DNA from 3 places in the Paenibacillus sp. JNUCC 34 genome. Region 1 is predicted to be linked to each of the others. Evidence: riboswitches for the same ligand, from Rfam matches in the RefSeq annotation. Region 1 holds a riboswitch; each other region holds the start of a gene.
The links. A riboswitch is a leader RNA that binds a small molecule or an ion and turns the genes downstream of it on or off. The one in region 1 is predicted to bind cyclic di-AMP.
Positions count from the first base shown of each region.

Region 2: another riboswitch for cyclic di-AMP. It lies ahead of AC2TF5_RS01160 (hypothetical protein); the one in region 1 lies ahead of AC2TF5_RS27400 (C40 family peptidase).
Region 3: another riboswitch for cyclic di-AMP. It lies ahead of AC2TF5_RS04385 (TrkH family potassium uptake protein); the one in region 1 lies ahead of AC2TF5_RS27400 (C40 family peptidase).

Region 1 is NZ_CM177770.1:5,935,484-5,941,139, forward strand. It holds gene AC2TF5_RS27385 (M1 family metallopeptidase) at 1-1,347, shown strand, start outside; gene AC2TF5_RS27390 (hypothetical protein) at 1,359-2,183, shown strand; cyclic di-AMP (ydaO/yuaA leader) riboswitch at 2,499-2,637, shown strand; gene AC2TF5_RS27395 (C40 family peptidase) at 2,641-3,114, shown strand; cyclic di-AMP (ydaO/yuaA leader) riboswitch at 3,373-3,509, shown strand; gene AC2TF5_RS27400 (C40 family peptidase) at 3,511-3,978, shown strand; gene AC2TF5_RS27405 (GNAT family N-acetyltransferase) at 4,092-4,592, shown strand; gene AC2TF5_RS27410 (c-type cytochrome) at 4,749-5,105, shown strand; gene AC2TF5_RS27415 (4a-hydroxytetrahydrobiopterin dehydratase) at 5,178-5,492, opposite strand; gene AC2TF5_RS27420 (hypothetical protein) at 5,585-5,656, opposite strand, start outside.
Region 2 is NZ_CM177770.1:255,241-260,896, reverse strand. It holds gene AC2TF5_RS01170 (MFS transporter) at 1-618, shown strand, start outside; gene AC2TF5_RS01165 (TrmB family transcriptional regulator) at 748-1,512, opposite strand; cyclic di-AMP (ydaO/yuaA leader) riboswitch at 2,012-2,212, shown strand; cyclic di-AMP (ydaO/yuaA leader) riboswitch at 2,317-2,484, shown strand; gene AC2TF5_RS01160 (hypothetical protein) at 2,608-3,021, shown strand; gene AC2TF5_RS01155 (potassium-transporting ATPase subunit F) at 3,172-3,249, shown strand; gene kdpA (potassium-transporting ATPase subunit KdpA) at 3,280-4,959, shown strand; gene kdpB (potassium-transporting ATPase subunit KdpB) at 4,981-5,656, shown strand, end outside.
Region 3 is NZ_CM177770.1:959,357-965,012, forward strand. It holds gene uvrC (excinuclease ABC subunit UvrC) at 1-209, shown strand, start outside; gene AC2TF5_RS04380 (CPBP family intramembrane glutamic endopeptidase) at 242-1,918, opposite strand; cyclic di-AMP (ydaO/yuaA leader) riboswitch at 2,190-2,332, shown strand; gene AC2TF5_RS04385 (TrkH family potassium uptake protein) at 2,396-3,739, shown strand; gene AC2TF5_RS04390 (potassium channel family protein) at 3,756-4,421, shown strand; gene AC2TF5_RS04395 (LysR family transcriptional regulator) at 4,509-5,420, opposite strand.

The DNA.
Region 1 (5,656 bases):
GCTGGACAATGGTTTCCGAAAATCAGCGTATACGAGCCTGCGGGAGTTCGCGATCGCACGGAGGAAGGTTGGAATCTCCATCAATACCATGGAAACTCTGAGTTTTATGCTGACTTCGGCATTTACAGCGTCCGTATCCGGGTGCCGGAGAACTATATTGTTGCAGCCACTGGTTTTCCGACTAAACCGGCCACAAAATCAAACGGTGAGAAGGTCTACCAATTCTACGCAGACGATGTTCATGACTTTGCCTGGGCAACCTCGCCCAATTTTGTCGTAGCGGAAGAGGCATTTTCCGCACCTGGTGTACCCGGTGTCCGCATTAAGCTTTACCTTGATCCGGTGCATAAAGACCTGAAAGACCGCTATTTTGATGCTGCCAAAGCAGCTTTATCCTCTTACGGTAAATGGTACGGCTCCTATCCGTACGCTACGTTGTCCATTGTAGTGCCTCCAGACGCTGGAAACGGCGCGGGCGGTATGGAATATCCGACGCTGGTGACCGCTTTCGGAGCCAAGGACGATTCGCCAGGGTACGAGCTAGAGCGCACGATCATCCATGAAATCGGACACCAATATTTTTACGGCATGATCGCGAACAATGAGTTCGAGGAGGCCTGGCTCGACGAAGGATTCACCTCCTATGCCGAGGATCGGGTAATGGAGCAGGAATACGGATTAACCACTAACACGGCAGCACAAGCTGCGGCCATATCCTCGCCTGAGCCGCTTAAACAGGAATCTTGGAAATACGGATCTCACGAAAAATACGCTTTGAACGTCTACACACGCGGCAAGCTGGTGCTGCAGGACATTGAACGCCTGGTCGGCACACAGACGATGGACAAAATCATGATGACTTATGCGAAAAAATACCGCTTCAAACATCCGACAACTAAAGATTTTCTACAGGTTGTGGAGCAAATCACCAAACAATCGTGGCAGCCTTATTTTGACCAATATGTATACGGTAACCTGATGGCTGACGTCGCTGTGGAGAACATTCAGACCCAAAATACCGGAACCCGGGAAGACCCCGCCTATAAGACGATTGTGACCATCGTGAGCAAGGGCGGCACCGTCTCCAACATCCCGATCAGATTTGCATTTGAGGACGGGAAGACGGTTGAAAAGGTGTGGGACGGCAAGAACGGAAAAACCCAGTATGAAATCAAGCATAAATCTCCACTACTCTGGGCAATGGTTGATCCGAAATACTCAATCGTGCTCGAGAACAAACACATCAATAACTATATGAAGGCGGGAATGGATCCGAAAGTTGTCACGCGCTGGAACCTGAGCATCACCAAGCTGGTGGAGACACTGTTCGGCAGCCTGTCATGGTAAGGGGGGAGAACATGAAAAGCTACGCAGGCAAAGGCTGGACCAGTGTGAAAGATCAGTTCTATGTTATTATTCTTCTGTTTCTGTATCGCCTTCTGTGGGGATATTGCCTGTATCGCCTTGTCAAATCAGCCGTCGTTCCGCTTCTGATGCGATTCCCGGACCCTGCTCCGAATGAGCTTAGTAAGCTGTTGTATTTTTATGAGGGCGAAAGGGCCCTGACTCAAAGCAACGACGTTCATACCTATGCCTGGATACTCATCTGTATGCTGATCATCCGGATGCTTCTGACTCCTCTTATTCATGCTGGTATATTTTACAATCTCCATCAAGAGACGAAAGGTGAGCGAGGTCTGTTCTTCTTCAAGGGCATCCGTCAGCTATGGAAACCGGTAACTTTATTTTATGTGGTTGAGACGATTCTGACCTTTACCCCCGCATATTGGCTGGTGCCGAAAATGTTACCTTCACTATTAGCTGCCATTCGCGACCCGTCTACGTTGCTAAAGATCGCTCCTTACTTCGTCTGTTGGCTGTTGTATGCGTATCTCATTCATTTGTTCTTTCTTTATATGCAGTTCGGCAAAACAGCTGGCATGGGCATGATATCCGCTCTGATGGTCTGTCTCCGTCACATCGGAAAGGCTATGCTCATCTCCATTACGATCGGCGGAACAGCGATAGCTCTTCTCCTTCTGCTCAGCGGTATGTCCTTCCTATGGTCAGGTCTGATCGGATTAATCATTCAGCAGACCTCCTATTTTGTGAGTAGTCTATTCCAGTTGTGGAGCGTTACCGCTCAATATCATGTATGGCATACTCACAGTCGTCAAATTTAAAAGATGTTCACATATCCATAAGAAACCTGAATCATCCATTCATAATTCTCATCCCCAATTAAAAAACCAATTTTCACCTTAAATTCATGCATTATATGTTACTGTTAATCTCAAAAGATGCATAATGCTAGCCAACAAAACAAAAAAATTCCGTTCTCCACTAGGAAGAACGGAATTTTTTTGTTCAAATATACTTTCCTCGATTGCCAAAAAGTTAATACTCTGTTAAAATAACGAATGTGTTAGTAACAACTTTGTCATCTTTCCTGTAACTATTTCATATGGATGAACTATCATTGTACTTATAATTTTTCATATCTTAAGAAGCCGAATTCCCGTTCCAACGGGAAACGGGGGAACCGTCTTGGGTGAATTGATCTCGCAACAGAGGGATCATAGGCTAACCTTCAGCCGAACCCTTAAGCTAACCTCGCAGGCATTGGAAGGAGCTTATCACTTGAAAAAGAAGCTAACAGCCGTTTCACTCGGTCTGGCTCTCGCCCTTACGCTAGGTACCGGAAGCGCTTTCGCGGATTCCAAGTTAAACAGCGCAATCAAACCCGTCATTGGCGTCTCTTATAAATCGGGTGGAACCACAACCAAAGGATTCGATTGCTCTGGATTTACAAGTTATGTGTTCAAGAAACTCGGGATGACTTTGCCGCATTCATCGGCATCCCAGTATAAAGTTGGGACTGCAGTACCGAAGAGCCAACTGAAAGCCGGCGATCTTGTATTCTTCAACACCTCAGGCAAAGGTGTATCCCATGTAGGGATCTATGTAGGTGGTGGCAAATTTGCACATTCCTCAAGTTCCCGCGGTGTCACCATCACCGCAATCAACTCCAGCTATTTTGGCAAGCGTTACATTGGCGCCAAGCGGGTCATGAGCCCGAGCAAATACAAATCCGCCGCTGTGAACTACAATTAATTTCATAAACAAAAGTTTACTTAAGCCCGAATGAGATTCACCACAATCTCCTTCGCGGCTTTTTCTTTATACTTTTATAACGTGTGAAATAGGGAAAAAGTTTGCACCTTTACGAGAAATTTTTTATGACAATAATTCGACACGGATATCTATCTATTCTATTCAAAAGACAGCAATAAACAATTGCCAAGTGGACAGGCCCTCTGATAGAATATTCAATGTAATAACTTTGTCATTATTGTAAGGGCTTTTATACATAGAATGCATATGCCAAATTCCAGAGCAATGGAAGCGGGGGATCCAACCACGGGTGAATTGATCTTGCTACTAAGGGATCATAGGGGACCTTCAACCGAACCCTACAGCTAACCTCGCAGGCAGCGGAAGGAGTTATTTATGCTTAAGAAGTTCAGTGCGACCGTGTTAGGCCTTACGATGCTGTTCACGGCAGGCTTAGGCAGCGCTTTTGCCGACAGTAAGCTGGATCAAGAAATCGATAATGTGCTAGGGACAAGATACAGCTATGGTGGTACGTCAACAAGCGGTTTTGACTGTTCTGGATTTACAATGTACATATTCTCAGCAATGGGAATGAAGCTTCCCCATCAGTCAGGCTCCCAATTTGAGATGGGTGTGGCCGTATCCCGCGAAGACCTTCGCCCGGGGGACCTCGTATTTTTCAATACATCAGGTCAGGGCGTATCCCATGTAGGTATTTATATCGGGGATGATCAATTTGCCCACTCCTCCACTTCAAGAGGGGTCGTGACCAACCGACTGGGTGACAGTTATTATGCGGAGCGTTATATCGGCGCCAAGCGAATTATGGATGATTCAGCATACGAAAGCCACGTGTCTGAATAATTTGAAATCATTTATATCATACAAATATACCCGCGAAGAGAAGCATCCCTTCTTTTAGCGGGTGTTTTCTTCTTATTTCGTAAATCATGAAAGGAGAATGACCTTTGCTTCCCATGGCACAACGGTTTTATGCGGTTCCAATGGACTCGTATCATGCAGCGGAGATTTGCAGCTGGACCTACCCATCTCCTTATAATATCTACGGCTGGCTCCCCTGGGAGCAAATGAAAGGACTTGGTATCGAGTTTGGCGATCCGGACATCCGCGAGCAGCAGTATGTATCCATACTCGATGAAGAACAGCGGATGTGGGGATTCGCACAGTTGTTCCCAATGGAAGGCGTTACGCGGATTGGTCTTGGTATGCGACCTGATTGGTGTGGACTCGGAATGGGTAAACGATTTGTGCAGTCTATTGTGGATGTGGCCAGGCAGCGGCGTCCTGAGGATGAGATTGACCTTGAGGTCTTAACTTGGAATGAGCGTGCAATCCGTACATACTCCAAAGTCGGTTTCCATGTTACGGATACGTACGAACGGATGACTCCGACTGGCAAAGCTCTTTTTCATTGCATGGTTTATATGTCCAGAGACGATTCCGGAAATTCCATCTGAAACCATTATGACTATGAAAAATAGCACAATTTTGTGTAATTTTAGTCAAAGAAAGCGTTGTTATGTTGCTTTTTTTGTCACAACTGCTATGATGTCTTTGTATGTTCGTTTATAATAGAATCAATTGCAGTATACATAAGAAGGGACGATATGACGATGCAAAAATGGATTATGGGCGGATTGTTCTTCGTCGCATGTGCGTTGGCCCTTGCGCTGATGTTTACGCTTCCAGGGAAAGAAGAAGTAGCTGAAGAAGCAAAACCAACAATGCCTGAGGTAACTTTGGACGCGGCGGCGGCTGAAGCTACGTTGAAAGCCAGCTGCATTACTTGTCATGGTGATCAGCTCCAGGGCGGAGCAGGACCAGCTCTCCAGCAAGTAGGCGGACATATGGACACTGATGCATTGTTTAGCGTGATCACGAAGGGGCGTAAAGGTATGCCTGCCTTTAAAGATCAACTTAAACCTGAGGAAGTTGCCAACCTTGCACTTTATCTGTCTGAGAAAAAATAATAAGCAGAAAAACACGCTTGGACAGGACCGCTCCCGTTCCAAGCGTGTTTTTTATATAAATATCCGCTGCTGCTAATCCTGCTCCTTATTGTCCTTGGAGCGGCTTTTTTCGTATGCCTCGTTAAACTGCTGTGCCTCTTTGATATCTACAGCCGTAATACCGCCTTCATCCCAAGAAGTCAGACGTAGCGTCACGGTTTTGTAATCGATTGTAATGTAGGGATGGTGACCGAATGCCTCCGAGATCGCAGCGACTTCATCCACAAAAGCAATCCCTTTCATAAATGCAGGAAAAGTATATTTACGGATAATCCATCGTCCCTGCTCCAATTCCCAGCCTTCAAGTCTTTCCAGATGTGTTTCAACTTCCTGCTGTGTATACAGCATTTTATCTTCCTCCCCAAAAAAAACCTCTCCCACCAAAGCGGGACTAATTATTCATCTATTCTATTCCTCTGATCTTTACTTCATTACTTCAGCTAGACGAGAGCTACAAACGCCAATTCTTCCTCCCCAATTAAAATATTTATCCGATGGTTTGTCTGATCGTG
Region 2 (5,656 bases), 360 kb from region 1:
GCGTCCTTGAAGAACAGCAAGATTATCAGCGCCCAGCTTATCGTCCTGCTGCTGCTCACCGGTCATCTGACTTTGTACGGATACCTGAAGCCTTATGTACAGTCCACATTCGACGTCAGCAACGACATGATGAGTGTCGTTTACTTTTTGTTCGGCATCGCAGCCGTAACAGGCGGCGGGGTCGGCGGCTGGATATCTGACCGTTTCGGTACGAAACGTTCAATCCTCACCATTGTGGCCTGCTTCTCGGTATCGATGTTCGTGGTCATGCTCACAGCTCAAATCTCGTTCTGGGTGTTCCTAATAGCCATGATGATATGGAGTGCGCTGAGTTGGGCCATTTCTCCAGCTCAGCAGACTTATCTGCTTCAGCTGGCTCCAGACAATGCAGAAACACAGCTTAGCTTGAATTCCTCCATGCTTCACCTAGGAATCGCTGCCGGTTCAATCATCGGCGGTACCGTTATTGATCAGAGCCACACGGTAGCCCACAACCCTTGGGTCGGCGGTATCATTGCTACCGTTGCCTTCGGTGTCGCGTTATTCTCGCTAACTCGCCGTTCTGCTCCTGACAAGGATGGAGCTGCTGCTTCGTCCCGAACCGCAGAGCAGTTGTAAGTTTGGTTCAAACTCATACTGTACACACTTAAAGGGGCATCCCAAAAGGTCCATTGACCTGTGGGATGCCCCTTTGCTGTTGTGAGAGACTGCACGGAGTAGTCATTCCTCCATACTTTCTGTCCTTGTTTAATAGCGCAGCCGGAGCAAAAGCGCTTTAATCTCTTCGTCTTTGAACATCTCTTCCGGATATTTACGACTGAATGCAGTCAATGCCATATCGTGGTAGAAAAATTCAACAAACACCTTCACAAAGGGCTGTGCCTGCGTCCGGATTGCCTGCCAGCTGCCCTGCTCGACGCCTGCGAATAGAAGCTGCTTCGTATCTGTCACCAGAAGCATGAACCGCTCCAGCTTATCGTGATCCGCCGTAGGATTCAGCACATACAGCTTGGACAGCGACACTTCCGGATGGTCATCCCCCGTCACCAAAGCTTCAACGCGCACACCTTCCCGCTCTTTCCGGTCCAGCAGATCGGTTATTTCATTAAACTCATCGCTCCACATTGAGACGAGAACAGACTCCTGCGCTTCCTCAATCATCTGTTTGCAGAACGCCTGGATCGAGCTGTGCGATTTCAGACTCCACACCTGATCATCCACAACCGTTTTGCGGACCCCCGCCGAGCGAAGCTCCTTAATGTCACTCTCAAACTCATGCGTCAGTTTATCAATCACGGCTTCCACAGGGAGTGCCGTATAGGTACGCTTTTTGCCAGATACCGTATCCATGACAATTCCCTTGTCCACTAACCGGTCCAGCACCTCATAAATTTTAGCCTTCGGAACACCGGACAACTTCACGATACTCGATGCATCCATCGCCTCGCCGCTCGTCACAAGTGTTTCATATACTTTGCTCTCATACTGGGAGTAACCGAATTGTAGAAGCATAGCTCCTCCTTGTACATTTGTTACCCTCTATGTTACCGGAGCGTGAGACGCTTGACCAGTACTATGGAAATGTGAATGCATGTTTATAGATACTCCTGAGTCCGTTTGCTCTGAAACCTGCTCATTGTCCGGGTTCCCCCGACTCCCTTTAGAGAGCTCAGCGTTTAGATCATGGTTAAATTCGGATGAATCATACGTCATTGCCCTTTCAAAGTAAATGTTCATTTATGGTCTAAAAATTCAAAATATCGACGAAAAAGCCAAAAGAAAACGTGTACATTAGGGCTTGACATCGATTATCCATACAAATACACGGTATCTTGCCACTTTACGAGAAATCAACGAAATACAGAGAAATACAGAGTATGGAGCAGTATTCTGGTGACCAATCCCCCTTTCCCCCGATATCCTGTTAAAAAACACCTCAAATGTGCCTCTCCCTCGATTTACATTACGAACCGCCAGACGTATGATACGAATCATGAAATGAACAATGTTTTCACATGAATCGCTGAATTCCCTTGCTGGGCAAGGGAAGCGGGGGAACCAAACAAGGAGATGGACCAGGTGGTGTGAGAGCCACCATGAACATCTTCAGGGGTGAATCTTGATCCGAAGACTCTATGGAATCGGATCAGGTAGGGCGACTCTCACCGCCCGAATCCGACAGCTAACCTCGTAAGCGTTGAGTTAAGCAGTCACGCATTCAATTGACGCGGTCTGCTCACAAGGAGAGGATGATGAAGCTTGTGATCGAGAAACACGACCACAGGGCTTAATGTCTCTGTGGTTTTTTGCAAAGTGCTTTTTTATTCGCTGAATCCTTGAATGGAAAAGGAACGGGGGAACCAAACGGGAGACTTGCTTTTCTTCCAGGGGTGAATCACATCGGCAGAATACCTGCCTATGGGTAGGGCGACTCTCACGCCCGAATCCGTCAGCTAACCTCGTAAGCGTATCGAGAGAGGCAACGATTGTCGTGTGCAGGGCACGGTGTATTTCACTGTGTCATCAGAAGCCGCGGGAAGAGTGACTCTCCTTCCCTGAGGCTTCTTTTTTGTTGCCTTCTCTTTCTAACAAATAGGAGGAGAAAACATGGAAAAACCGCAGGATCTGATCATCGTATCCGCTCCAACCAAGGCAGGGGAGGAATTCGTACTCCAGCTTATCCGAAATAAAATTCCGTTTGCAGCCATCGTGAACAACCGGGTAGAGCAAGATCGTCTGGATAAGCTCGGAGCCAAAAACAACATGATCTTGATCGACACCACCGATGAACAAACCTGGATCATTCCCGAGTTTTCCGTCGGCAGGGTGTTTCTGTTTGAAAGCAGTCTGAACCTGTGCTGCCGTTACTTGCGGATTTGCCGTACTTGGACTTTGGATCCGATCTATGTCATCACTCATTCAAGCAACCCGAGATTAATTTATAAAGGACTTGGCGCAGATATCGTGCTGCATACGAACCATACCAATGTTTCCTTCTTAATTTCATCACTCGTCAGCTAGACCATATTCATAATCTTTCAAAAAATATTTTGGAGGGATTTACATGCAGGATCTGTGCATGGTGCTCATTCTGGGAGGAACCTACGCACTGTTCACCTTATTTTTATCCTGGTGCGGACGCGTGGTCAATGAACCGGAGGCTGATAACCAATGATCATCATTATCGCATTTATGATCTTTATTTTTCTGTATTTGATTTACGCGCTGATTCACCCGGAAAAATTCTAGGGGTGTTATTGAAGGAGGAAGCAATCAATCATGGGCATTGTACAAATTGCCATCGTTATTCTGGTTCTGGTGCTGCTCGTTAAGCCTCTCGGAACCTACGTATATAATGTATTTCGCAATGAAGCGAACGGAACGGATAAATGGTTCTCCTGGGCGGAGAAACCGATCTATGCGTTGATCGGACTTAAAGAGCGCAAAGGCATGACCTGGAAGGTATATGCAATCAGCTTTGTGATGACCAATATTGTGCTGGTTGCAGCCGGGTATCTCATACTACGACTGCAAAAGATACTGCCGTTCAATCCAAACGGAATTGACAATATGGAGCCAACGCTATCGTTCAATACTATTATCAGTTTCATGACCAATACAAACCTGCAGCACTACAGCGGAGAATCGGGTCTCTCCTACTTCTCGCAGATGGCCGTCATCACCATGATGATGTTCACCTCCGCTGCTACCGGCTTATGTGTCGCTATCGCGTTCATTCGGGCAATTACCAGCAAGGGAACAACGATAGGCAACTTCTTCGAAGATTTTGTTAAGGCACATACACGGGTGTTCATCCCGCTGGCCTTTACAGTGGCCATGCTACTTGTTGCGCTGCATGTTCCTCAAACCTTAAAACCTACCATCAATGTAACGACGCTTGAAGGCGCCGAGCAGCAAATTTCAGTTGGTCCAGTGGCTGCACTGGAATCGATCAAACATCTGGGTACGAACGGTGGTGGACATTTCGGCGTCAATTCGTCTCATCCGTTTGAAAATCCGAATCCGCTGACTAACGTAATCGAGATTTTATCAATGTGGTGTATTGCGGCGGCTCTGCCTTACACATTCGGTTTATTTGCGAAAAACCGCAAGCAGGGCTGGATTATTTTCTCGGCCATGATGGTTCTGTTCATCGGATTCCTGTCACTTGCCTACGTATCGGAATCGAATGGTAACCCGGCGATGAGTCGACTAGGAATCGATGCTTCCCAAGGCAATATGGAAGGCAAAGAGGTCAGGTTCGGTATTGCCCAGTCTGCTCTGTTTACGACCGTAACCACAGCAGCCACAACCGGATCGGTCAATAACATGCACGATACGCTGACACCGCTTGGCGGTATAACACCGTTGTCTCTCATGATGCTGAACTCTGTCTTCGGCGGAAAAGGCGTCGGTCTGATGAATATGTTAATGTACGCTATTCTGGCCGTATTCCTCGCCGGGCTGATGGTTGGACGAACGCCGGAGTTTCTTGGGCGGAAAATCGAAGCCCGGGAGATGAAGCTGATTGCGATTGCCATTCTGGCTCATCCCTTCATTATTCTGGCGCCGACTGCTCTCGCTCTCATGACAGACGCTGGTCAAGCGGGCATTACGAACGCAGGCTTTCATGGCATTTCACAAGTGCTGTATGAATACACTTCCTCGGCAGCGAATAACGGCTCTGGCTTTGAAGGTCTTGCGGATAACACGCCGTTCTGGAATATATCAACAGGGCTTGTCATGCTCTTCGGCCGCTATATTTCGATGATTTCGCTTCTAGCGGTAGGCGGCTCTCTGCTGCGTAAGCAGTGGATTCCTGAGACACTAGGGACATTCCGCACGGATAACCGGCTGTTTGCGTTTATTCTGATTGCGGTAGTCCTGATCATCGGGGCGCTGACATTCCTGCCCGTGATGGTGCTTGGCCCGATTGCCGAGCATTTAATGATCCGTTAATAGAAAAGGTGGATTATCCCAATGAATAACAATAGAAAAAAGGTATTAAACGGAGATATGGTTCGCCAGTCGTTAAAAGATAGCTTCATCAAGTTGAACCCTATTGCCATGATGAAAAACCCCGTGATGTTTGTTGTCGAGGTTGGTACATTTATTGTCCTCCTCATGACTATCTTTCCCCATTATTTCGGGACAGAAGACAGCATCGGCTTTAATCTGACCGTATTTGTGGTTCTGCTCTTAACCGTCTTGTTTGCCAACTTTGCCGAAGCTCTTGCTGAAGGGCGTGGTAAAGCTCAGGCTGACTCCTTAAAGCAGTCAAAGAAGGAAATCGCGGCCAACAAGGTTATGGACGGCGGCGGCATCAAGCGTGTTCCGTCTACCGATTTACGTAAAGGTGACATCGTGGTGGTCTCGCAAGGCGAAATGATTCCCGGTGACGGCGAAGTGATCGCGGGTCTGGCATCTGTCGATGAATCGGCCATTACCGGAGAATCAGCCCCGGTTATTAAAGAGGCCGGCGGGGATTTCAGCTCGGTAACCGGCGGCACACGGGTTGTTAGTGATCAGATTAAAGTCCGGATCACTAGCGACCCCGGCGAGTCATTCATTGATCGGATGATCTCGCTCGTAGAGGGGGCATCCCGGCAAAAAACACCAAATGAAATTGCGTTGAATACCCTTTTGACCGTACTAA
Region 3 (5,656 bases), 1.1 Mb from region 1:
TCCACCGAGATCAGCGGGGGAAATCGATGGTTACCTCGAAGCTGGATTCAATTCCAGGAATCGGAGAGAAACGGCGTAAGATGCTCCTGAAGCATTTTGGATCTGTCAAAAAGATTAAAGAGGCCAGTATTGATGACTTCCGGCCTCTGTCTATAGGCGATAAACTTGCCAAAGAGATTTTAAGCGCACTGCGTGATGAGGAGTCGTAATGTTGTTGGAACAAAGAGAAACGGCCTCCGTCCTATGTGGACGGATAAGCCGTTTCTTTTTTTATTTTGGGTGTATTGAATTTATAGATCACGTAACCGACGATGGCTGGCAAAATAATGTAGAAGATCCCCATCCATAAGTTAACCGGATCGTTCATCATCATGAGACTGAAGCCCATTAGAATGCTGTTGAACACCACATGCGCGAATACGGCGGCCATGTATCCGTAACGCAAGAAGATGAAACTGAACAGAAGCCCGATGATGACTAGCTCAATCGGTCTTGATATGACCGGATAGATCGGATACAAGGTGTGACCGAGAGCCCAGATGATCGAGGTGATGAGGCTGGCCACGAACGTGTTACGAACGATTTTTTTAACCATTTTAATACCGAACAGACGGTAGACAGCCTCTTCCGATATACCTGCAAACCAGGCCATCAACGGAAACAGCCATGGGTACAACATGTTAAAAGGTGATTGTGAGGCATCTGTTGTAGACCAGGTGTTGAGCGTAAGACCCAGCGCGATAAAGATCAGGGACTGTACACCAAGCAGAATGCAAGCCCACAAATACCCGAGTTTCATGCTTTCCAGCACGTATACGCCATACCCGGGTTCTTTGGCACGTGGCCATGGATTTAATCCCTCTTCCTTACGCCATAATCCGTTCCCTCCAACGAGTGAGAAGTAGAGCAGGGCTGAGAATACGATGGAGTAGACCGCATAAAAGATCAGGATACCCTTAATGCTGGCATCGCTCATTCCGTCTGCTTTAAAGACCGGCAGTAGGTTATAAGTGTTCAGCATTTGAATAACAAACAATAGCAAAGCAAGGAAAATACCTCTTTTAAATGAAGTGTGAGCTTTGGTTTTTACGCTGTAGACGATTGCCAGAATACCCAAAACGAGTGTAAACAATCCGTAGCCCAGCATTGTAAGCAAGGTAGCGTTAAGCGTCTGCTTCTCCACATAGGCGGTATGAGCACTAGGAACGGAAAATACAGGCTCGTACGAACGTAGTTGGCGGTCTTCAAAGGAGAAGTTCAGCTGAAGACGAGAGTCTCCGATCTTAGCTTCCGGGTCCTCATATTTCAGACCAGGTTCCCCTTCGCCAGTAATTCGTTCAAGCTTGGACGTATCATAACCCGCTCGGTGAAGCCAAGGTGCAGCAAGCGCCTCCTTCTCGGCTAGTGACATGTCGCCTTCGATCATCAGGAGCATCTGCTTTCGTACGCCACCCATCTGCAGCATGGCCCCTTTGTAACTAGAGCCGACCATATCAAAGGAAAAACCGGCGATACCCGCGTTCTGCATATGTACATCCACATTTAAAGCTGTCCCATCACCTTGATCAAACCTTACGCGATAAACATCATAAGGATACTTGCTTTCGAACTTTTTGTTATATTCGGTCAGCAACTTTTCTTTGGATAGGTATCCGTATACATCAGATCGGGATTGGTATGTAACGAGAGGTTCTTTACCTGGTGCGATGTTGTACTGCAACTGTTCCTGTACGAAGCGTTCGGCGGCTTCTGCCGCTGCCTTTTTGGTGATTAACTCGGGAGTTTTTACCTCTAGCGTGTCAGAGGCAGTAGACGGAAATACCTGAAAAATTAGAAACAGAATCAGGCCGATTGCCCCGAGCACCATTAAAGGTTTTTTGTTCGACTGAAGTTTAAGGGGCTGTCCTGCTTTATTCATGTCATTCCTCCTTGGTAATAGGGGTTAGAAATCGTTTGAAACGTTTCTTTCATGGAAACATAAATCAATATAACATAGATATGAAAGCAACAAACGGGTTATCCCATTCAAAATTATGAAAGATACGATGAAAACGAAGGAAAGATTTCGAAAACCTCAGAAAACCATGTGCTACTACTCTTGAATATGCCCAATTCCGCTCTTTTTTAAGTTAATTTACGTTAAAATCGGCTTTGGGTTCCTAAGGATATTGCGTTATAATCACATCATGTTAATAGATCAGCCGAATTTCGTAACGAAAATGGGGGAACCATTTAATTGGGGTGAATTTCTCTGCTGTATAGCAGTGAATAGGGCGACCTGTGATATGCCCGAATCCGTCAGCTAACCTCGTAGGCTGCAGCACAGGAACCCAAACGCGTAAGGCATTGGATTTCCAGTGTCTTTTTTTCTTTGACTTTTTTTAAAGAGGTGAATATGTTGACTTCCAAATTATTTTGGCTCCGCTTGTCGCCGCCGCAGATTCTTGTTATGGGGTTCGGAGGAATTATCACGATTGGAACCTTGCTCCTAATGCTGCCGATTGCCAACACGACAGGGGAACCGCTGAACTTTATGGATGCCTTATTCACTGCGACATCCGCGACCTGTGTTACCGGTCTTGTGGTGGTGGATACGGGGACATTCTTCAGTTCATTCGGACAGGTAGTCATCATGCTACTGATACAGATAGGCGGTTTGGGTTTCATGACCATGGCCACGCTATTTGCGCTTGCATTAAAGCGCCGTATTTCATTAAAAGATCGTCTTGTCCTGCAGGAAGCGATGAATCAGTCATCGATGGAGGGGATCGTCCGACTGATCCGCAGGGTTCTGCTGTATTCCTTGGTGATTGAAGCTAGTGGAGCACTACTACTGACCCTTCGCTGGGCATTTGATATGCCTTTCGGGAAAGCTTTGTACTACGGAATATTTCATGCAGTAACGATGTTTAATAATGCGGGATTTGATCTGTTCGGTCATTTTGGAAGCTTGACCGGGTACGTGTATGATCCATTAGTCAATTTTGTAGTTATGTTCTTGATCGTATCCGGAGGAATTGGATTTATTGTCATGGCTGATCTGGTTGATTATAAAAAAAACCGCAGGCTGTCATTGCATTCCAAGGTGGTTTTGTCCATGACAGGCGCGCTTATTTTGATAGGGGCAGTTGTCATATTCATATTTGAATTCACGAATCCAAAAACATTAGGATCGCTGAATTGGGGTGGAAAAATTCTTGGCTCCTTCTTTCAATCGGTCACACCGAGAACGGCAGGAGCTAATACGCTCGATATAACCGGTTTGCGTCAGGCCACACAGTTTTTCATGGTTATTCTGATGTTTATCGGAGCTTCCCCGGGATCAACGGGGGGCGGGATTAAAACGACGACATTCACGATGATGATCGCTGCCGTTATAGCAATGATGCGGGGGCGGGATGAGATTGTGCTATTCCGGTACCGGCTGGTTCAGGAACGGGTTCTTAAAGCGCTGACCATTACGCTGCTTGCACTGCTACTGGTGATATCGGTATCGATGATTCTGTCAACGACAGAGGACAGTAGTTTCCTCTCTATACTGTTCGAGGCAACGTCCGCATTCGGCACCGTGGGGCTGACCATGGGATTAACACCCCACTTGTCATTATTCGGAAAGCTTCTGATCAGCATTACGATGTTTGCGGGGCGTCTTGGGCCTCTAACGCTTGCATATGCTTTAGGCCCTAAAAAGGGTAAGGAATTGTATCGTCATCCAGAAGGAAAAATGATTATTGGATAAGGAGATTGGCAGAGAAATGAAACCAAAGCAGTTTGCGGTAATAGGGCTAGGGCGATTCGGATCAAGTCTGGCGCTTGAACTGATGGATTTAGGTTATGAGGTACTCGGAATCGACCGGGATGAAGAAGTGGTCGAGGACATGAGTGAGTTCCTCACCCATACCGTAGTTGCCGATGCGACGGATGAAGAAGTACTCAAGTCACTCGGAATACGGAACTTTGATTGCGGCATTGTAGCAATAGGTGACGAGATCCAGACGAGTATTTTGGCGGCAATTATTCTGAAGGAATTGGGTGTAGCCACAGTCGTTGCCAAGGCAATATCCGTATTGCACGGCCGGGCGTTGGAAAAACTGGGTGTTGATCGGGTTATTTTTCCGGAGAGAGATATGGGAATACGAGTTGCGCATCAACTTGTTACGCCGAATCTTCTGGATTACATCGAACTGTCCAAGGACTACCGGATCGTGGAAATGACGGTGACGGACTGCATGGATGGCAAGACACTTAATGAACTGAATACCCGTGTCCGTTACGGGATCAGTGTTGTGGCATTGAATCAACGTTCGGGTGTGATAGTGGCCCCGACGGCGATGGATATTTTGCGTGCAGGCGATATTATGGTTGTTATAGGAGCAAAAGAGAACATCGATCGCTTTGAGGGCGAAGTCGTAAATATGTAGAAACGAAGGATTTATCTATCTATATTCAATAGCCGGTATATCATCGGCATATAAAGCCAATAACCTGACGTATTTCTCTCGGTCAGGTTATTGGCTTTTGTCCTCTTCAAGCTTGCGGAACAATGTTTCAGTCTCGGCAATCCAACGACTGGCGGCATTGCTGAGCTCGGAGGGATTTCCATAAATGAGACTGGTCGTTCGCCGGGTCTCAATTAGAGCGGGAATGTGGATGTCAACAAGTCCGTTATCCGACAGCAGCTGAGGTCGGAGATAGGACTTGGGAAGGAGTGCGGCCGCTTTACAGGTGGGAATGAGACGCACAATCGCTTCGAAAGAGTCGATCTCCATGCGGATGTCCGGCATGATCCCCCAGCGGTGAAACAGATCATCGGTCAGCTTCCGGTACCAGGTACCTGTTGAGAAGATGATCATCGGCAAGCCTTGTAGCTGTTCGATTCCGACCTCTTGGCTCTCAGCCAAAGGATGTGAAATCGGCAGTACGAGTTCAAGATGATCGTCGAACAGCGGAATGCAGTTAAGGCCAGGCTGATTAATGGAAGAAGCAACGATGCCAACTTCCACTCTTTTGTCACGGACGGATGACACGATTTCATGTGTCTTGCCTGTGATTAGTTTAATCTCGGCTGTAGGATGACGTTCCATGAAGGCATTTATCAGCGGGGGCAGCGTAGTCTGAAGCGTTGTCAGGCTGGCTCCAAGTGAGATTGTAATCTGATCTTCCACACGATAATGTGCGAGTGTCTGCATGAATTTCAACTGCTGCTGGCGTTGTTCCAGAGCATAGGTGTAGGCAAGCTGACCGATAGAAGTAAGCTCCAGACGTTTTCCACGCCGATTAAAGAGCTGAACGCCAAGTTCGTCTTCGAGTTTGGCGATTTTGCGGGAAAGGGCAGGCTGGGAAAGGTTCAGCAGCTTGGAAGCTTTGTTTAAGCTTGACTGCTCAACGACGACTGCGAACACGTCCAATTCTTCGAACAATATTTTTCACATCCTAAATGAATAGCTTATGCGTATAAATTATAACGATTAATAATTATATTGCAATTCCATTATAAGAGAAAAAGGAGTAACATGAAATATGACACAAGATGTTCACAGAATAAACGAAATGCGGGACATTTTGTCGTTGAATGCGTTTAACGCGTAGATAGTATGTGGTTGATGAATTATGATGAGACTTAATGAAAACGCTACACATTGGAAAGGGGAACGTC